Regions from separate parts of the Arthrobacter sp. FW306-06-A genome, predicted to be linked through region 4. Evidence: riboswitches for the same ligand, from Rfam matches in the RefSeq annotation. Region 4 holds a riboswitch; each other region holds the start of a gene.
What was found. Region 4 has a riboswitch for thiamine pyrophosphate ahead of thiC (phosphomethylpyrimidine synthase ThiC). Riboswitches for the same ligand answer to the same signal wherever they lie in the genome.

Region 1 (4,155 bases), 340 kb from region 4:
ATGCTGGCACTGGTGACCAACGGGTAAATCTCAAGATCGCGTAGGGGCGGGCTTGTTGGTTTCAAATCGAGGAAATCAACGACCGGGCATCCAGTTCTACCCTTCAAGTCTAGCCGCATGGGCGTGGAACCACGGTTTCCTCCCGCCCGGGGCGTTCCGCTGGCCCTTTAGGAGACGAGTTCGAAGTGGATCTCCCGCGTGGTGATGTCTGAGGACACCAGCCGGACCCGGACCTTGGTGCCGGACTCCAGCTCGCCGGCGCAGCGCGCCGTCACTGCGGGTTCGGCAATCTGGATGATCCCGGAGCTGCCGTTGCCGTTCTTGCCGTTTTTCCCGTTGCCGTTAGTGTTCCCGTTCTGCGGCTTGGACCCGGAGATCACGATCGCGTCGAACTCCTGCCCGATGTGGTTCAGCAGCAGGGCCGCCTCCACAGTATCCAGGGCCAGGCGTTCCATCCGTGACGCCAGTTGGTCCGAGCCTGCCATGATGCCCGGCAGCAGCGGCAGGGCCTCCCGCGCCCAGCCGGGAACATCGCCGCCGTTGCTCAGGGCCTCGCAGATGACCAGCACGAAGCGGTCCACTAACCGGCGCAGCGGCGCGGTGGTGTGGGCATAGGCAGCGCCGATGGCGGACTGGATCCCATCCTCGGGGACGGTCCCGTCGAAGGCGGTGTAGGAGGCTCCGCGGAACAGCATGCCTGCCGAATGCATGATGGCCAGCTGCCGCGGATCGGTGGGGTCCAGGGACCGCAGATACTCGCCATAGCTGACTTCGCCGTCCCATGGCCTGCCCAGCACCTCGGTCTGCAGGCGAAAATGCTTCAGCGACCGTTCGTCCGGGGCCGGCATGGTGCGCAGGATGCCCACCTTGCCCTCCAGCATGAGCTGCGCCGCCGCCATCCCGGTCATCAGCGAAATCTGCGCGTTCCAGTCCTCCACCGGAAGCTGTGGAACAGCGTCAATCCGGTAGCCGCCGTCGGGCAGCTGGACAATCTCCTGCTCAGGCATGTTCAGGCTTGCACCTTCACGCGCCCGTTCCAGTGCCACCCGCTTCAGGCCCACCTCACGGAGCAGCTGGAGCACGGGCGGGGCGGTCCCGGCGTCGAGGGCTGCCTGGGCGCCCCGGTAGCTGAGCTTGTCGCGGCTGCGGACCCTCGCGCGACGGACGCTGACCGTCAGTACGGTTGCTTCGCCGTCGAGCGTGAAATCCCAGACGAAGGCCGAACACTCCTGGCCGGGCAGCAGGCTCCCGGCCCCTTCGCTGATGACCTCCGGGTGCAGTGGGATCCGGCCGTCAGGAGCGTAGAACGTCTGTCCGCGCCGCCGCGTCTCCGCGTCCAGGGGGCCTCCCGGCGCAACGAAGGCTGGAACATCGGCGATCGCGTACATCACGCGGTAGCCGTCCCCGTCCAATTCAATAAACACTGCCTGGTCCAGGTCCGTGGAGGATGCCGGGTCGATGGTGACAAACTCGACGGCGGTCAGGTCGTAGGACGGCAGCTGCAGCGCCGCAACGGCAGCCAGGGCGTCTTCCACGGCTTCTGCGGGATACGGGCCCGGAAGCTCAAGCTCCGTCCGCAGCAGGCCCAACGCCTCTTCCAAGGCGTTCTTATGGTCGTGGACGTTGGGAGCCAGCCGATGATGTGACACAAAATTCAGCGTAGCCCCAAGTTCCGCGATTAAGCAGGCTCAGGAACCGGCAGCGTCCAGCGCGTCGAGGAGGGAGGCAGCAGCTGCGGCGGGATCAGGGGCTTCGGTGATGGCCCGGACCACCACGATCCTGCGCGCACCCGCCTCCGCCACCTGGCGGACGTTGCCGTGGTCGATGCCGCCGATGGCAAACCAGGGCACCGGGTCCGCAGCCTGCCGTGACGCCTCGGCCGCGTACTTGACCAGTTCGGGACCGACGGCGGCCCTGCCGGGTTTGGTGGGCGTAGCCCAGACAGGGCCCACGCAGAAGTAGTCCAGCCCGGACGGTGCGGCAGTTGCGGCAAGGGCGGCATCCACCTGCTCGGGCGTATGGCTGGAGAGTCCGATGGCGGCGTTGCCGTCGACCAGCGTGCGTGCGGCCGCCAGCGGCAGGTCCTTCTGGCCGATATGGAACACCGGGGCCCCGGAAAGCACGGCGATGTCGGCGCGGTCGTTGACCGCCCACAGCTTGCCGCGCCGCACCGCCACTTCCTTCAGCACAGCCAAAAGGTCCAGTTCCTCGGCTGCCTCGATGGTCTTGTCACGCAGCTGAATGATGTCCACGCCGCCGGCAAAGGCCGCGTCCACGAACTCCGCAAAATCGCCGCGGTCCCGCCGTGCATCGGTGCAGAGATACAGGCGGGCAGCCTTAAGGGCCTCGCTGTCGCGGGCGTTGACAACCTCGGCATTGGCAACTCCGCCGGCCGGAGCGTGGGAACCTGCGGGAAGGGAAGGGGTGGTCGCATTCATGCCTGCAAGCCTAATTCCTCTAAACTGGGGAGGTACTGCGGGAGCCCGCGGCAGCTGTCACAAAGCGCCGGGCTGAGAGGGCGTCAGAGCCGACCGCTTGACCTGATCCGGTTAATGCCGGCGTAGGGAAGGAACCCAGATGCGTACCCCCGGCACCACCCAGCCCTCGTCCGTTGATGCGTCCATTCCCCCCACCCTTCGTGCCGACGTCGCCGTCATTGGCGGGGGAGTGGTGGGACACGGTATCGCCTGGGAACTGCAGCGTTCCGGACGCTCCGTCGTCCTCATTGACGACGCGCCAGGTTCCGGCGCGAGCTGGGCTGCCGCCGGCATGCTGGCCCCCGTGAGCGAACTGCACTACCAGGAGGAGGACCTCCTGGAACTCATGCTGGAGGCATCGTCACGGTGGCCGGCATTCGCGGCCGCCGTCGCCGATGCATCGGGCACGGATTCCGGATACCTCACGACGCCGACACTCGCCGTGGGCGCCGACGCCGCCGACCGCCGCGCCCTGATGGACCTGCGCACAGTTCAACAGGCGAGCGGGCTGTCCGTGGAACCCCTGACCGTCCGGGAGGCCCGCAAACGCGAACCCCTCCTCAGCCCCGCCATCGCCTGCGCCCTCGATACCCCGGGGGACCACCAGGTGGATCCCCGCCGGCTGGTGGCGGCCCTGCGGCTGGCACTGGCCGGCGGCGCCCGCGAAACGCACCACCTCGCCGTGGCAGGGGCAGTGGACGGTTACGCAGTGCCGGAGCGGGCAAGCGGGCTGTTGTGGGAGGACGGCATCGTTACGGGGGTTCGGCTCGCCGGTGGCGGCACCGTCCTGGCAGCGGAAACCGTGGTGGCCAACGGGCTGCAGGCGGGGGCGCTCGCGGACCTCCCCCATGGCCTCGAGCTGCCCCTGCGTCCCGTCCACGGGGACATCCTCCGGCTTGCAGTGCCCGGCCCCCTCCAGCCCCTGGTGACCGCAACGGTGCGGGGACTGGTGCACGGAGTTCCGGTGTACATCGTTCCGCGCCGGGACGGGACCGTGGTGATCGGAGCCACCCAGCGCGAGGACGCCCTGTCCGACGCCGTCAGTGCCGGCGGCGTCTACCAGCTGCTGCGCGATGCCCAGGCGCTGGTTCCCGCCGTCGCCGAGCTCGAACTTCTGGAATGCACGGCCCGGGCCCGCCCGGGAACCCCGGACAATGCGCCGCTGCTGGGAAGGGTGCCGGTGGACCTGGCCTTAAGAAGCGAAGGATCCGCAACGGAAGCCGGTTACGTTCCGGGGCTCATCATCGCCACCGGTTTTTTCCGGCACGGCGTCCTGCTCACACCCGCTGCAGCAGCCATCTGCACGGATCTGCTCGACGGAAAAGCCGACCCCCGCTGGGTCCCCTTCCGCCCGGGCCGGTTCTCCGGCCCGGGAACGGCCACCCACGGCCTCCACGACAATGGCACCCACACCAAGGAAACAGCGTGAACATCACCCTCAACGGAAACCCGCACACGGTGGCCGACGGCGCCTCCATCACCACACTCGTCAGCCAGGTCACCGGACGCCCGCTGGCTGACAACGGGCAGGCGACGGACGGCGGGAAGCTGGGCGTCGCCGTCGCCCATAACGCCCAGGTGGTGCCGCGCAGCCAATGGTTCGCCACGGCGCTCGCCGAGGGCGACGACATCGAACTCGTTACAGCAGTACAGGGAGGCTGACGCCATGACCGAAACC
Region 2 (4,155 bases), 150 kb from region 4:
TGACTTTGTCACCGTCAACCAGGAGCAGTGCGGGCAGCTCGATGGTGCTGCCGGCTCCACCGGCGACGCGGTTCAGGGTAACGAAGTCTCCAACGGAAACCTTCTCTTGGCGGCCGCCTGCGCGGACAATCGCGTACACCACTTGGGAACTCACTTCTCTCGACGTTTATTACAAAATTTGCGTGCGGCACCCGGCTCGGAAATTGGCTGGGATCCCGCTGTGCCTCAACGCCGTGGATTCCCCGGGGAAATCCGTGAGCCGTCCCGGTGGAGCAGTCCGCTTGTTATACACAGCAGAATGCCCCAGGGTCATAACCCAAGTGTTGGCGTAAGCACCGAAGATCCAGAATACGCTAAATCCGTCCACGGCCGCAAATGAGGCTGGTTCCGGCGGCCCCGCTGTGGTAGTAACCACAAACCCGGCGGGCAGCACCGCAACCATGCCACTCCATCATAGCGGCGGCGCTGCCGGCAGCGGTCAGGAATGAAGTCTCGGCGCGTCGAAGAATTCCACTTCCAAGCGGCAGGACTGCTTGAACGCGGTGACCATCGCTGCTCTTTCATGGTCCGACGCTTTCCGCCCCGCCCCATCCACGATGGCGATGGCCCGGCGGGTGGCTTCGGCGAAGCCCTCGTCGGCGTAGGTGCGCAGCCACGCCGCGTAGGCGTGCCCTTCAGGCTCACAGCTGGAAAGGAACTGGGAGTGCAGCTTCCTGCCCACCTCGGCGTAGAGCCAGAAGCAGGGCAGGACGGCTGCCGCCAGGACTGCGTAGCTGCCCGACGCCGATGCTGCTGTGAGGTGGTCAACGTAGGCCTTGGTGACGGGGCCCAGGCCGCCCTGGACCGGCCGTGTGCTGAGCCAGGAGCGGTGGAGTTCCGTTTCCACTTCGAGGCAATTCTGGGCCGATCCTGCCCAGAACAATTGTTCGGCCTCCGAGGGGGCCAGGGCGCTGGTGCGGGCCAGAACGCGGGAGTACCCGTTGAGGTAAAGGGCGTCCTGGGCCAGGTAGTAGGCGAAGTCCTTCTCGGCCAGGTCTCCCGCGGCCAGGCCGCGGATGAAGTCAAGCGCGTAGATGTCGTCGAGGTCCTGTTGGGCTTCCGTCCATAGCCGGGCCGCGAAGCCGCCTTCCTGCAGTGCCGGCCGCAGATGGTGGAAGTGGTGCACTGGCCCGTTCCCCCGGCCCACTGACAGCTGGCCCGAGTTCTCGAGGGCGCCGGCCAGCCAGGGCTTGACGGTCCGCAGTGTTGCTTCCCAGTCGCCCAGGCGTGCCTGCACGGTTGCCATTGCGGAGGAAAGGGAGCATCCCGTGCCGTGGCTGTTGCGGGTGGCAATACGGGGTCCCGGGACTTCCACTATCTCCTCCCCGAGCAGGCCCGCGGTGTTGACCAGAGCGTCCGGACAGCGCTCCCCCGCCAGGTGCCCGCCCTTGACCAGGATTGTGGCCCCGGTGGCATCGGCCAGGCGCCTGCCCTGGGCCAGCGCCTCATCCCAGCTCTCCGCAGGGGCAGCGCCCATCAGCATGGCAAGCTCGGGCAGGTTGGGGGTGATGAGGTGGGCAAGGGGCAGCAGTTCCCGAAGTGCCGCTTCCGCCGATTCCTTCAGCAGCCGGTCGCCGCTGGTGGCAACCATCACCGGATCGAGAACCACGACGTCGGGACGCACCTTTTCGAGCCAGCCGCGCACAGTGCGGATCACTTCCCTGTCACCCAGCATGCCGATCTTGACGGCGTCGATGTTGATGTCGTCGCTGACGGCATCCAGCTGCTGGGCCAGGAAAGCGGCCGGAGGAACGTGCACGGCCTGCACGCCCTGGGTGTTCTGGGCTGTGAGGGCGGTGATGGCGGCCATGCCATAGCCGCCATGCGCGGCGATGCTCTTAAGGTCTGCCTGGATGCCCGCTCCGCCTGACGGGTCCGAGCCCGCGATGGAGAGGACGCGTGGAACGTCACGGCCTGCCGGCAACTCAATGGGTGCATCGAATGCAGCTGGCAGGGGCATGGAAAGGGTTGAAGACAAGAGACATCCCTTCGCCGGTACTAGCCGGACAGGTTCAACGGGTGTGGATCTCAGCCGGCCTTTTGCGCGGCACCCCGTGTCGGTTTCCAGCCTAGCCGCTGGGGCGTATTCCCAGGAAAGGTGACAGCACCTGCCGCAAAGGGGTGGGTGCCGCACGCAGGAGTCCCCGCCCTGGGACTGTTCCCCGTGTCATTCACCGGGGAACCGTCCACAAAGCGGGGACTCCTGAATGTGTCTTTGTTGCCTGTCCGGGGCTTCCGGCTTACAGCTCCGAAGCCGGGACGCCGACGCCGAGGATAATCGGTTCCGCTGCCGCCTTGCCCGGTTCGGCGGTGGCCTGTGCCTTATCCATTTCCGGGGCCTTGGCCGCGTGCGAATGGCCTCCGGCAGTCGACTGGACGTTTTCGTGGTGCTGGACGGCGGTCTCGTTGGCGGCACCCTGCGCACGGCTGGCACCCCGGTGGCGCCGCGGACGGCGCTGCCGGGACTGTTCCAGCGTGTGGTCCGAATAGTCCTTTTCGCCTGGAACTTCCACCGCGGTGCGGGCTTCCGCTCCCCCGGCTTCAGCCCCTGATTCCGGCGTGGCCGGTGCCGGTGCGGACGGTTCGGCTGCCTGCGGCACCTCCGCGGTCCTGGCCGGAGCGTCCTCCACGGACGACGCCGGCTGGCCCAGGTGGGCGAACGCTTCAGCGAGCCGGTCCAAGGTGAGAGCCGGCTTGGGCTGCTGCTCCTCCGCATGCTCCACGAACGGAAGCGGGACTTCCTCGCCACCGAATGTCAGGACAGCCGCCGGACGCGTGGGGGCGTCGGCGTCGTGTTTCTCCTCCGCCGGAGCCGGCGCAGGCGGGGCGGCGGGCACCTGCCGGGTTGCCGCCACCTCTTCGTCGTGCAGGTGGGCGGCGTGGGCAGCAGCGGCGATGTTGGCCAGGGCAAGGCGGGTTGCTTCTGCCTTGGCATGCCGCTCAGCGTCCGTAGGGTCCGGGTGGACGGTGTGGACCTGGACGGCAGGAGCCGGAGCGGCCTCGGGCTGCTGGCCGTTGCGTCCGCGCCGCCGCTTTCGTTCCGAACGTGCGCCCGGCTGGTTGTTGTCGGTCCGCTGGCTTTCGGTGCGGTGGGCTTCCGGCCGGGCTTCGGGCCGGTTGTCATTGCGCTGGACGTGGTGGTGCTCGGCGGCCACGACATTGGCCCGGCGGTGCTCCACGGGATCGTCGTGGGTCACCACGCCGCGGCCGGCGCAGGCCTCGCACTGCTCGCCGAAGACTTCCAGGAGCCCGGTGCCCATGCGCTTGCGGGTCATCTGGACCAGGCCGAGAGAGGTCACTTCGGCAACCTGGTGCTTGGTCCGGTCGCGGCCCAGGCATTCCACCAGGCGGCGCAGCACCAGGTCGCGGTTGGATTCGAGCACCATGTCGATGAAGTCGATCACGATAATGCCGCCGATGTCGCGCAGCCGCAGCTGGCGTACCACTTCCTCGGCAGCTTCGAGGTTGTTCTTGGTGACAGTTTCCTCGAGGTTGCCGCCGCTGCCGGTGAACTTGCCGGTGTTGACGTCCACCACGGTCATGGCCTCGGTGCGATCGATCACCAGGGAGCCGCCCGAGGGAAGGAAGACCTTCCGTTCGAGGGCCTTGTGGATCTGCTCGTCGATGCGCCAAGCGGAGAAGATGTCCTGGTCCTTGGTCCACTTCTCGAGACGGCCCACCAGGTCCGGGGCCACGTAGGTTACGTAGGCCTCGATGGTGTCCCAGGCTTCCTCGCCCGAGATGATGAGCTTGGAGAAGTCCTCGTTGAAGACGTCGCGGACCACCTTGATGGTCAGGTCCGGTTCGCCGTAGAGCAGTTCGGGGGCCAGGATCTTGGTGGAGGCCGACTGGCTTTCGATGCCTTCCCACTGGGCCCGCAGCCTGTTGATGTCGTGCGTGAGCTCTTCCTCGGAAGCGCCCTCGGCGGCAGTGCGGACAATGACGCCGGCGTGCTCGGGCAGGCGGTCTTTGAGGATGCGCTTGAGGCGGTTCCGTTCGACGTCGGGCAGCTTGCGGGAGATGCCGGTCATGGACCCGCCGGGTACGTACACCAGGTAGCGTCCGGGCAGCGAGATCTGGCTGGTGAGGCGGGCACCCTTGTGGCCCACGGGGTCC
Region 3 (4,155 bases), 1.4 Mb from region 4:
GGAATCCAGCCCACCAGTTGGCGGAGGTAACCGGCCAACTCTGCCAGGCCCGAGTCCTCCGTCCAGCGCAGGGGAAGGATGTACTCCGCGTCGGAGACCAAACGGGGACGCCCTTCCCTTGCCCCGGGAGCGACTGCCGCGGGCGCGGCTGTCACGCTGCCGCCGGTACGGCCGCCCGGAGCGATGTCTGCCCGGCTTCCCAGGACGACATCAGGTGGGCGGTAAGGCGGCTGTCGATGGCCATGACCGCCGTCGCCCCGAACAGGACATCGGCAAGCAGTTGCGGTTCGGCTTCCACCAGGCCGCCGGCGAGGTCCCGTCCCGCAATCTGTTCGTGCACGGCGTCGGCCTCCACGTGCTCGTCAAAGTAGTGCGTGATGTCAGGGCCGAAGCCGTGCCGGCGGAATCCGTTGCCGTAGAAGCGGTTGGGCTGCGAGGAGGTCATTTCGTAGATGGCGAGGTGCCCGGTGATGGCACCGCGGAGCCGGCGGTTCAGGCCGCAGAGCGACATGAGGTTGACGGAAGCCAGGGAGATTGCCGGGACCGTGTCCACGTAGGCGCCGTAGCTGTCATCCAGGCCCAGGCCGCGCATGGTCCGGGCGAACAGCGCGCTGTGCATCCGCTCAGGCCGGCCGCCGCCGTATTCGTCCGCCTGGATTTCCACCAGGGCCGCCTTCGGCCTGCCGCTGAGCCGCGGAATGGCCCAGGTGTGCGGGTCGGCTTCCTTCAGCTGGTACATGGATTTGTGGACCAGGAACTCCTTGAGCTGGTCCAGGGTGGATTTCCGGGCCACGTAGCGGGACAGGCTGGGGCCGGTGTCCGTGGCGGCCAGGCCGAAGAGGACGTCGGCAACGGCGTCACTGGTCATGGCAATTCCGTCGGGCAGTTCGAAGTTTCCTGCCGCCTCCTTGGCGGCAGCGCGCAGTGCCGCTTCGAAGGGTTCCTCGATCAGCCGCCGGACCCTGATCAGCGCAGGCTCCCACTCCCAGCTGTCTGAAACGCCGTCCAGCCCGGAGTAATGGAGTTCGTAAAGGCAGAATAGTGCGAGTTGGATGTCCTCGTCGGCAATGATGTCGCCGGTTCCGGCCAGCTGCCGCACCACCAGGGAGTACAGCCCATCCAGGCCCGGCCCGGCGGCGTCCGGAGCCTGCGCCAGGACTTTGAACAGTGCGCTGCTGACGGGGCCTCTGGTTTCCGGGATTCTCATGGTGCTCCTTGGTCTGCCGCGCTGCTGACGGGAACGAACGCGGGGCCGACCATGGTGAGTCCCATGTGCCCGTACTCCTCGAAACCCGGGAGACAACATAGTAAGCATGATTACTAATAAAAGCTAAGCGCGCTTATTTCCATGCCTGGCGCCACCACGCACGGCCGGTCACATCCTGTCCGGTTGGCGCCCGCAGCCCTCAATCCAGCGCCGTTCGGTGTAAACTGGACCACGCCCGGATGGGCAAATCAAAAGCCTTACCCTAACCAAAAAGCAACACTAAAAACGACAGGGGAGCGCCGCCGTCGGGCATCCTGGCTAAAGCCGGGCACCGCAGGTGGGCGCTGAGAGTGCGGACCGCCGCAGACCCTCGAACCTGATCCGGTTAGTACCGGCGCAAGGGAGTCGAGTTCTCAAAGTGTCGCGGCTGCACGGCAACGGGCCGTCAGCCGGTCCACTTTCCCCTCCTGTTCCCCAGGAGGATCACATGAGCACTGCAGCAATCAAGAAGACCACCAGCAGGTCCTGGCGCGTCGTGGACATCGTGGTGGCCGCGCTGGTGGCCATCGCCGGCGGCGTCATCTTCTGGGCATGGGACCAGGGCGCGGCAGCACTGTCCGCCCCCATGAACGCGGCCTACCCGCCGCTCACCGGTCTGCTGGCCGGCGGATGGATGATTCCGGGCGTGCTGGGCATGCTCATCATCCGCAAGCCGGGCGCGGCGCTGTTCTGCGAGACCGTGGCCGCCACCGGAGAGCTGCTCATGGGCTCGCAGTACGGCGCCTCGGTCCTGTTCTCGGGGTTAATCCAGGGCCTGGGTGCGGAGATCATCTTCATCATCTTCGCCTACCGCAAGTTCAACCTGCCCGTCTCCCTGCTGGCAGGCGCCGCGGCCGGCTTCTTCTGCGGCCTGAATGACTCGTTCGCGCCGTGGGGCTGGAACATCGCCTACTCAGGTGCGGACAAGTTCGCCTACATCGTCCTCACCACCATCTCCGGCGCCGTCCTGGCCGGCGGCCTGTCCTGGCTCGCCACCCGCGGCCTGGCCCGCACCGGCGTACTGAGCTCCTTCGCGTCCCGCAGGGCTGCCACGGAGCCAGTCTTCTCCTGATGGCACCCTCCCAGGGCGCAGCCGGCGCCGTCCGCCCCGCGGCGGTCACTGCCCGCGGCTGGGGCTGGCGGCATGCCGGCAGGGCCAGGCCCGCGGTCCATGCCCTTGACCTGGACATCAGCCCCGGCGAGCGGGTGCTGCTGCTGGGCCCCTCGGGCGCCGGAAAGTCGACGCTCCTGCATGCGCTGGCCGGCGTACTGGGAGACATTGACGACGACGGCGAGGCGGGCGACGCCGACGAGTCGGGTTCGCTGCTGGTTGACGGCGCCGTGCCCCGCTCCCAGCGCGGCCGCGCCGGCCTGATGCAGCAGGACCCGGAGACGCAGGTGGTCCTGTCGCGGGTGGGGGACGACGTTGCGTTCGGAGCCGAGAACCTTGCCGTGCCGCGTGACGCCATCTGGGCGCGCGTGCACGAGGCGCTTGCCGACGTCGGACTGTCCCACCTCCCGCTGGACCACCCGACGTCGGCCCTGTCCGGCGGGCAAAAGCAGCGCCTGGCGCTGGCGGGGATCCTGGCCATGCGCCCGGGGCTGATCCTGCTGGATGAGCCCACCGCCAACCTGGACCCGGACGGGGTGCTGGAAGTCCGCGACGCCGTGGCGCGCTGCCTGGACAAGACCGGGGCCACCCTGGTGGTGGTGGAGCACCGGGTGTCGGTGTGGAAGGACCTGGTGGACCGGATCGTGGTCCTGCAGCCGGGCTCCGCCTCCGAGCCCGCCGTGCTGTTGGACGGGCCGCCGGACCGGGTACTCAGTGAGGCGCGCACCATGCTCGCCGCGGCGGGGGTGTGGGTTCCCGGCTACGTCCCGGCCGCCCGTGCCCGGGCTGCGGTGCAGGCGCCGGGAACGGGGAATCTCCTGCTGGCGGCCGAACAGCTGGGTGTTTCCCGCGAACGACCCCGCCGCAAGGGCTTCCGCAGGATCCCGCCCGTCCCCGTCCAGGAAGGCGTGGCCGCGCAGGTCCGCGCCGGGCAGGCCCTGGCCATCACCGGTCCCAACGGCGCCGGCAAGTCGACCTTCGCGCTGACCCTTGCCGGCCTCCTGGAGCCGGTCTCCGGAAAAGTCTCCGCCACCCTGGACCTCAGCCGGGGTGCGGGCATCGACCCGTTCCGGTGGAAGGCCGAGCAATTGATTTCCCGCGTAGGGACGGTGTTCCAGGAGCCTGAGCACCAGTTCGTGACCGGCAAAGTGCTGGATGAGCTGCGCTTTGGCCCCCGGCACCTGGGCCATGGTGAGGACCGGGTTGACGAGCTGCTGGAGCGGCTGCGGCTCACCCAGCTGGTGGATGCGAACCCGTACACGCTCTCCGGCGGTGAAAAGCGGCGGCTGTCTGTGGCCACCGTCCTTGCCGCCAGCCCCCGGGTCCTGGTCCTTGACGAGCCCACCTTCGGGCAGGATGCCAACACCTGGGCCGAGTTGGCCTCGTTCCTGTCCGAGCTGCTTGATGCCGGAACGGCGGTGGTTTCGGTGACCCATGATGCCGAATTCACCGAGGCGCTGGGCGGCGAGGAGCTGCGGATGGTGGCTGCGGAAACGGTGGCGCCATGAGGCAGCAACTCACCCTCAGCGGCAACCGGGCCGTGCTCACCCGCGCCAACCCGCTCAGCAAATTCGCGGCGGTCCTGCTCATCACCGCCGTCCTTGCCCTGTCCATCGACTGGGTCTCGGCATCCGTGGCGTTGGTCTTCGAGCTTCTGCTCTTTCCCTTGGCCGGGCTCACCCTGTCCCTGCTGTGGCAGCGGGGCTGGCCGCTGATCCTCGCGGCCGCCATAGGCGGTTGGAGCACGTCCATCCTGGCGCCGGACAGCGGCAGGATCCTGCTCGACGCCGGCATCTGG
Region 4 (4,155 bases):
GCGACGAGGACTTCCAGCGCGAATTCGTCCGCCGGGTCTATGCCACGGACCTCCAGGAGCCGGCCACCGCCGAGGAGAAGAGGTCCGCCCGCAGGCTCCGGCTCCAGTCGCCGTCCTGGGAGGCGCCGCTGCACATCGTCCCCGGCGTGCCCACGCTGGTCCTGACCGGCGGCTGGGAGCCGCTGTATGAGGAAATCGCCGGGTACCTTCGGGAGACCGGCGCCCTGCACCGCGTTGCCACGGGAGGGCACCGGCCCCAGGACTCCCCGGAGGGGGACCAGGCAATCCGGCAGTTCATTCGGCAGGTCAGCCGGAGCCAGCCGGCCCGGGCGTCCTAGCTTTCCGCGGGAACCCGCAGCTCCGGCAGGTACACCTTGCCGCCCGCGGCCAGGAACTCCTCGCTCTTCTCCCGCATCCCCGATGCCACGCCGGCAAGCGCCGCTTGGGCCTCCGCGGAGCCGAATTCATCACGGATGTCCTGGCTGATCCGCATGGAGCAGAACTTAGGCCCGCACATCGAGCAGAAGTGCGCCGTTTTGGCGGGCTCGGCCGGCAGCGTCTCATCGTGGAACGCCTCGGCGGTGACAGGGTCCAGGGACAGCGCGAACTGGTCCCGCCAGCGGAACTCGAAACGGGCCTTGGACAGCGCGTCGTCCCGCTCGTGCGCGCCCGGGTGGCCCTTGGCCAGGTCCGCAGCATGGGCGGCGATCTTGTAGGTGATCACGCCGGTCTTCACGTCGTCCTTGTTGGGCAGGCCCAGGTGTTCCTTCGGGGTGACGTAGCAGAGCATCGCGGTCCCGTACCGGGCAATCTCGGTGGCACCGATGGCCGACGTGATGTGGTCATAGCCCGGGGCAACATCAGTCACCAGCGGCCCCAGGGTGTAGAACGGCGCGCCCTTGCACAGCTCTTGCTGGCGCTCGACGTTTTCCCGGACCAGGTGGAAGGGGACGTGGCCAGGGCCTTCCACCATCACCTGCACGTCGTATTCCCAGGCGCGCTGCGTCAGCTCGGCCAGCGTGTCCAGCTCCGCGAACTGGGCGGCGTCGTTGGCGTCAGCGGTGGAACCGGGGCGCAGACCGTCACCCAGGGAAAACGCAACGTCGTACTTCGCGAAGATCTCGCATAGCTCATCGAAGTGCGTGTACAGGAAGTTTTCCTGGTGGTGGGCCAGGCACCAGCCGGCCATGATGGAGCCGCCGCGCGAGACGATGCCCGTTACGCGGTTGGCTGTGAGCGGGACGTACCGCAGCAGCACGCCGGCGTGGATGGTCATGTAGTCAACGCCCTGCTCGCACTGTTCAATGACAGTGTCGCGGAAAATCTCCCATGTCAGCGCGTTGGCCTCGCCGTTGACCTTTTCCAGGGCTTGGTAGATCGGTACTGTCCCGATGGGGACGGGGGAGTTGCGGATGATCCATTCCCTGGTGGTGTGGATGTCGTCGCCGGTGGACAGGTCCATGACGGTGTCGGCGCCCCACTGCGTGGCCCACTGCAGCTTGTCCACCTCCTCCGCGATGGAGCTGGTGACCGCGGAATTGCCGATGTTGGCGTTGATCTTCACCAGGAAGGCCTTGCCGATGATCATCGGCTCGGACTCGGGATGGTTGATGTTGCTGGGGATGATCGCGCGGCCGGCGGCCAGCTCGCTGCGGACCAGCTCGACGTCGCAGTTTTCCCGCAGCGCCACGAACCGCATTTCCTGGGTGATGATGCCCTGCCGGGCATAGTGCATCTGCGTCACTGTCCGGCCGTCGACGGCGCGGCGGGGCACCGGCCGGGCGCCCTTCCATTCTGCAGAGGCGGCACCCCGGCGGACTGCCGAGCGGCCGTCATCGAGCAGGTTGCGCTCCCTGCCGGTGTACGCCTCGGTGTCTGCCCGTGCCTCAATCCACTCCGAACGGAAGGGCTGAAGGCCCCGGACGGGGTCGCTGCCCGGCCCCGCTGTCCGGTAGGTGCGGAACGGTTCGTTGGGCCGGCCGTTGGGGGATGGCTCAAGGGAAATTTCCGTTACCGGCACCCGGATCCCGGCGCCGGGATCTTCGATAAAGGCCAGCGAATGCGACTTCAGGGACTGGGTCACCTGAAGTGCTGTCTGAGCGTCCGCTGTTGTTTCTGCCTGGATTTGGGCAGCGTTTAACTGGGTGTTTTGTGTACTCAAGGGAATACTCACTTCCTTCGCCGGCATTACCCGGACAGGTTCAACGGTCGCAGGCCGCGTCAGCCCGATCTCAGCCCCTGCAGGGGCACCCGTGTGGTCAGGAACGAAGCTACCACAGGCCCCTGGGACCGCGTTGTCACAATCCGCGGTGCTAGCCTGTCCGGGCAATGAAAGGAAGTCCTGATGCCACAAGTCATTGAATTCAGCGGACCCGTCCTGACCGGACCCGACAGCATCCGGTACGGGCTTTGGTCCGTGGACGGGAGCCTCACCTTCACCCGTCCCGTGACGGAGCCGGGCAGGGTCCTCCATGGCTGGGTACTGCCGGGTTTCGTTGACGCGCACTGCCACATCGGGCTGGGACCGGGCGGCCCCGTTGACGCCGCCACGGCTGCGGAGCAGGCCCTGGCTGACCTCAACGCAGGAACCCTGCTGGTCCGTGACGCCGGTTCACCGGCCGACACCCGCTGGATGCAGGGCCGCGGGGATTTCCCGCTGCTGATCCGTGCCGGGCGGCACATCGCCCGAACGCGGCGCTACCTGCGCGGCTTCGCGGAGGAAGTGGAGCCGGAGGGCCTCGTGGAGGCCGTCCGCAAGCAGGCGCGCGACGGCGACGGCTGGGTCAAGCTGGTGGGGGACTGGATTGACCGCGGCGCCGGTGACCTGGCTCCTTCCTTTCCCGCCGCCGTCGTCCGTGACGCCGTCCAGGCAGCGCATGACGAAGGTGCCCGGGTGACCGCCCACTGTTTCGCCGAGGACACCCTGGACCAGATGCTGGATGCCGGAATCGACTGCATTGAACATGCCACGGGCCTCCTGCCCCGCCACCTGCCCCGGTTCGCCGAACAGGGCATACCGATCGTGCCCACCCTCATCAATATCGCCACCTTTCCGGACATCGCGGCGCAGGCGGATTCCAAGTTCCCGCGCTACGCCGCCCACATGCGCGCCCTGTGGGAACGCAGGCTGGAACGGGCGGCCGAGGCCCACGCAGCCGGCGTGCGCATCTTTGCCGGAACCGATGCCGGCAGCACAATCCGCCACGGCAGGATCGCGGACGAAATCCTTGAACTGCACGGCGCCGGCCTGCCAATGACGGCAGCACTGGATGCCGCATGCTGGGCCGCCCGGACCTGGCTGGGGGCGGGCGTCCTGGCGGAAGGAGCGCGGGCCGACGCGGTGGTGTGCCGGGAAGACCCCCGGGCCGTGCCGGAGACCATCAGGTCGCTTGAGCATGTGGTGCTGGGCGGCCGCATCATCCGCTGACCAGAGGGCCCTTGGGGACTTGGAATAAATTGAAGCTTCAAGTAATTTTAATGTGTGACAGGCCGCCATTGGGACGGCCTCCAACACAAGGAGCCATCAATGACCGCAGCAGCCAGCAGCCAGGATCTTCTTCCTGCCGACCTCGCCATGGGCACCGTGATGCTCAAGGTGGGCGACATGAAGCTCATGGCCGACTACTACCAGCGCGCGCTGGGACTCGAGGTGGTGGCTGAGCAGGACGGCGGACTCTACCTTGGCCGGCTCGGCAGGCCGCTGGTCCACCTGGCCCCGGCGCCGGGACTGCATATTCCCGGCAGGGGAGAGGCGGGCCTGTTCCACACCGCCCTGCTGTTCGAAGACCAGGCTTCCCTGGCCGCCACCGTCGCCACGGCCGCCCAGTACGAGCCGCGGTCCTTCACCGGCAGCGCCGACCACTTGGTGAGCGAGGCCTTCTATTTCACCGACCCCGAGGGCAACGGCATTGAACTGTACTGGGACCGCCCGCGCAGCAACTGGTCCTGGAACGGGACGGACGTCGTCATGGACAGCCTTGCCCTCCCGCCGCAGCGCTACCTGGAGCAGTACCTCACCGAAGAGTCGCTGGAAGGCCAGCGCCGGACAACCGCAGGCGTTGGCCACGTGCACCTCCAGGTGGGTGACGTCCAGGCCGCCCGGGACTTCTACGTGGGAACCCTCGGCTTCGAAAAGACGGCCGGCTGGCACGGGCA

Region 1: it holds a riboswitch for thiamine pyrophosphate, as region 4 does, so the genes downstream of both, thiO (glycine oxidase ThiO) here and thiC (phosphomethylpyrimidine synthase ThiC) in region 4, are expected to answer to the same signal.
Region 2: it holds a riboswitch for thiamine pyrophosphate, as region 4 does, so the genes downstream of both, thiD (bifunctional hydroxymethylpyrimidine kinase/phosphomethylpyrimidine kinase) here and thiC (phosphomethylpyrimidine synthase ThiC) in region 4, are expected to answer to the same signal.
Region 3: it holds a riboswitch for thiamine pyrophosphate, as region 4 does, so the genes downstream of both, LFT49_RS19220 (ECF transporter S component) here and thiC (phosphomethylpyrimidine synthase ThiC) in region 4, are expected to answer to the same signal.

What each region holds. Positions count from the first base shown of each region.
Region 1 covers NZ_CP084552.1:3,059,094-3,063,248, reverse strand. The annotation lists gene LFT49_RS14235 (RNB domain-containing ribonuclease) at 168-1,649, opposite strand; gene thiE (thiamine phosphate synthase) at 1,689-2,438, opposite strand; TPP riboswitch at 2,466-2,584, shown strand; gene thiO (glycine oxidase ThiO) at 2,578-3,906, shown strand; gene thiS (sulfur carrier protein ThiS) at 3,903-4,139, shown strand; gene LFT49_RS14215 (thiazole synthase) at 4,144-4,155, shown strand, end outside.
Region 2 covers NZ_CP084552.1:2,572,485-2,576,639, forward strand. The annotation lists gene rplU (50S ribosomal protein L21) at 1-142, opposite strand, end outside; gene thiD (bifunctional hydroxymethylpyrimidine kinase/phosphomethylpyrimidine kinase) at 479-1,999, opposite strand; TPP riboswitch at 2,007-2,104, opposite strand; gene LFT49_RS11885 (Rne/Rng family ribonuclease) at 2,280-4,155, opposite strand, start outside.
Region 3 covers NZ_CP084552.1:4,097,112-4,101,266, reverse strand. The annotation lists gene LFT49_RS19230 (glycosyltransferase) at 1-155, opposite strand, end outside; gene LFT49_RS19225 (iron-containing redox enzyme family protein) at 152-1,207, opposite strand; TPP riboswitch at 1,488-1,628, shown strand; gene LFT49_RS19220 (ECF transporter S component) at 1,695-2,318, shown strand; gene LFT49_RS19215 (ABC transporter ATP-binding protein) at 2,318-3,865, shown strand; gene LFT49_RS19210 (energy-coupling factor transporter transmembrane component T family protein) at 3,862-4,155, shown strand, end outside.
Region 4 covers NZ_CP084552.1:2,721,763-2,725,917, reverse strand. The annotation lists gene LFT49_RS12765 (alpha/beta hydrolase) at 1-338, shown strand, start outside; gene thiC (phosphomethylpyrimidine synthase ThiC) at 335-2,161, opposite strand; TPP riboswitch at 2,157-2,264, opposite strand; gene LFT49_RS12755 (amidohydrolase family protein) at 2,345-3,427, shown strand; gene LFT49_RS12750 (VOC family protein) at 3,527-4,155, shown strand, end outside.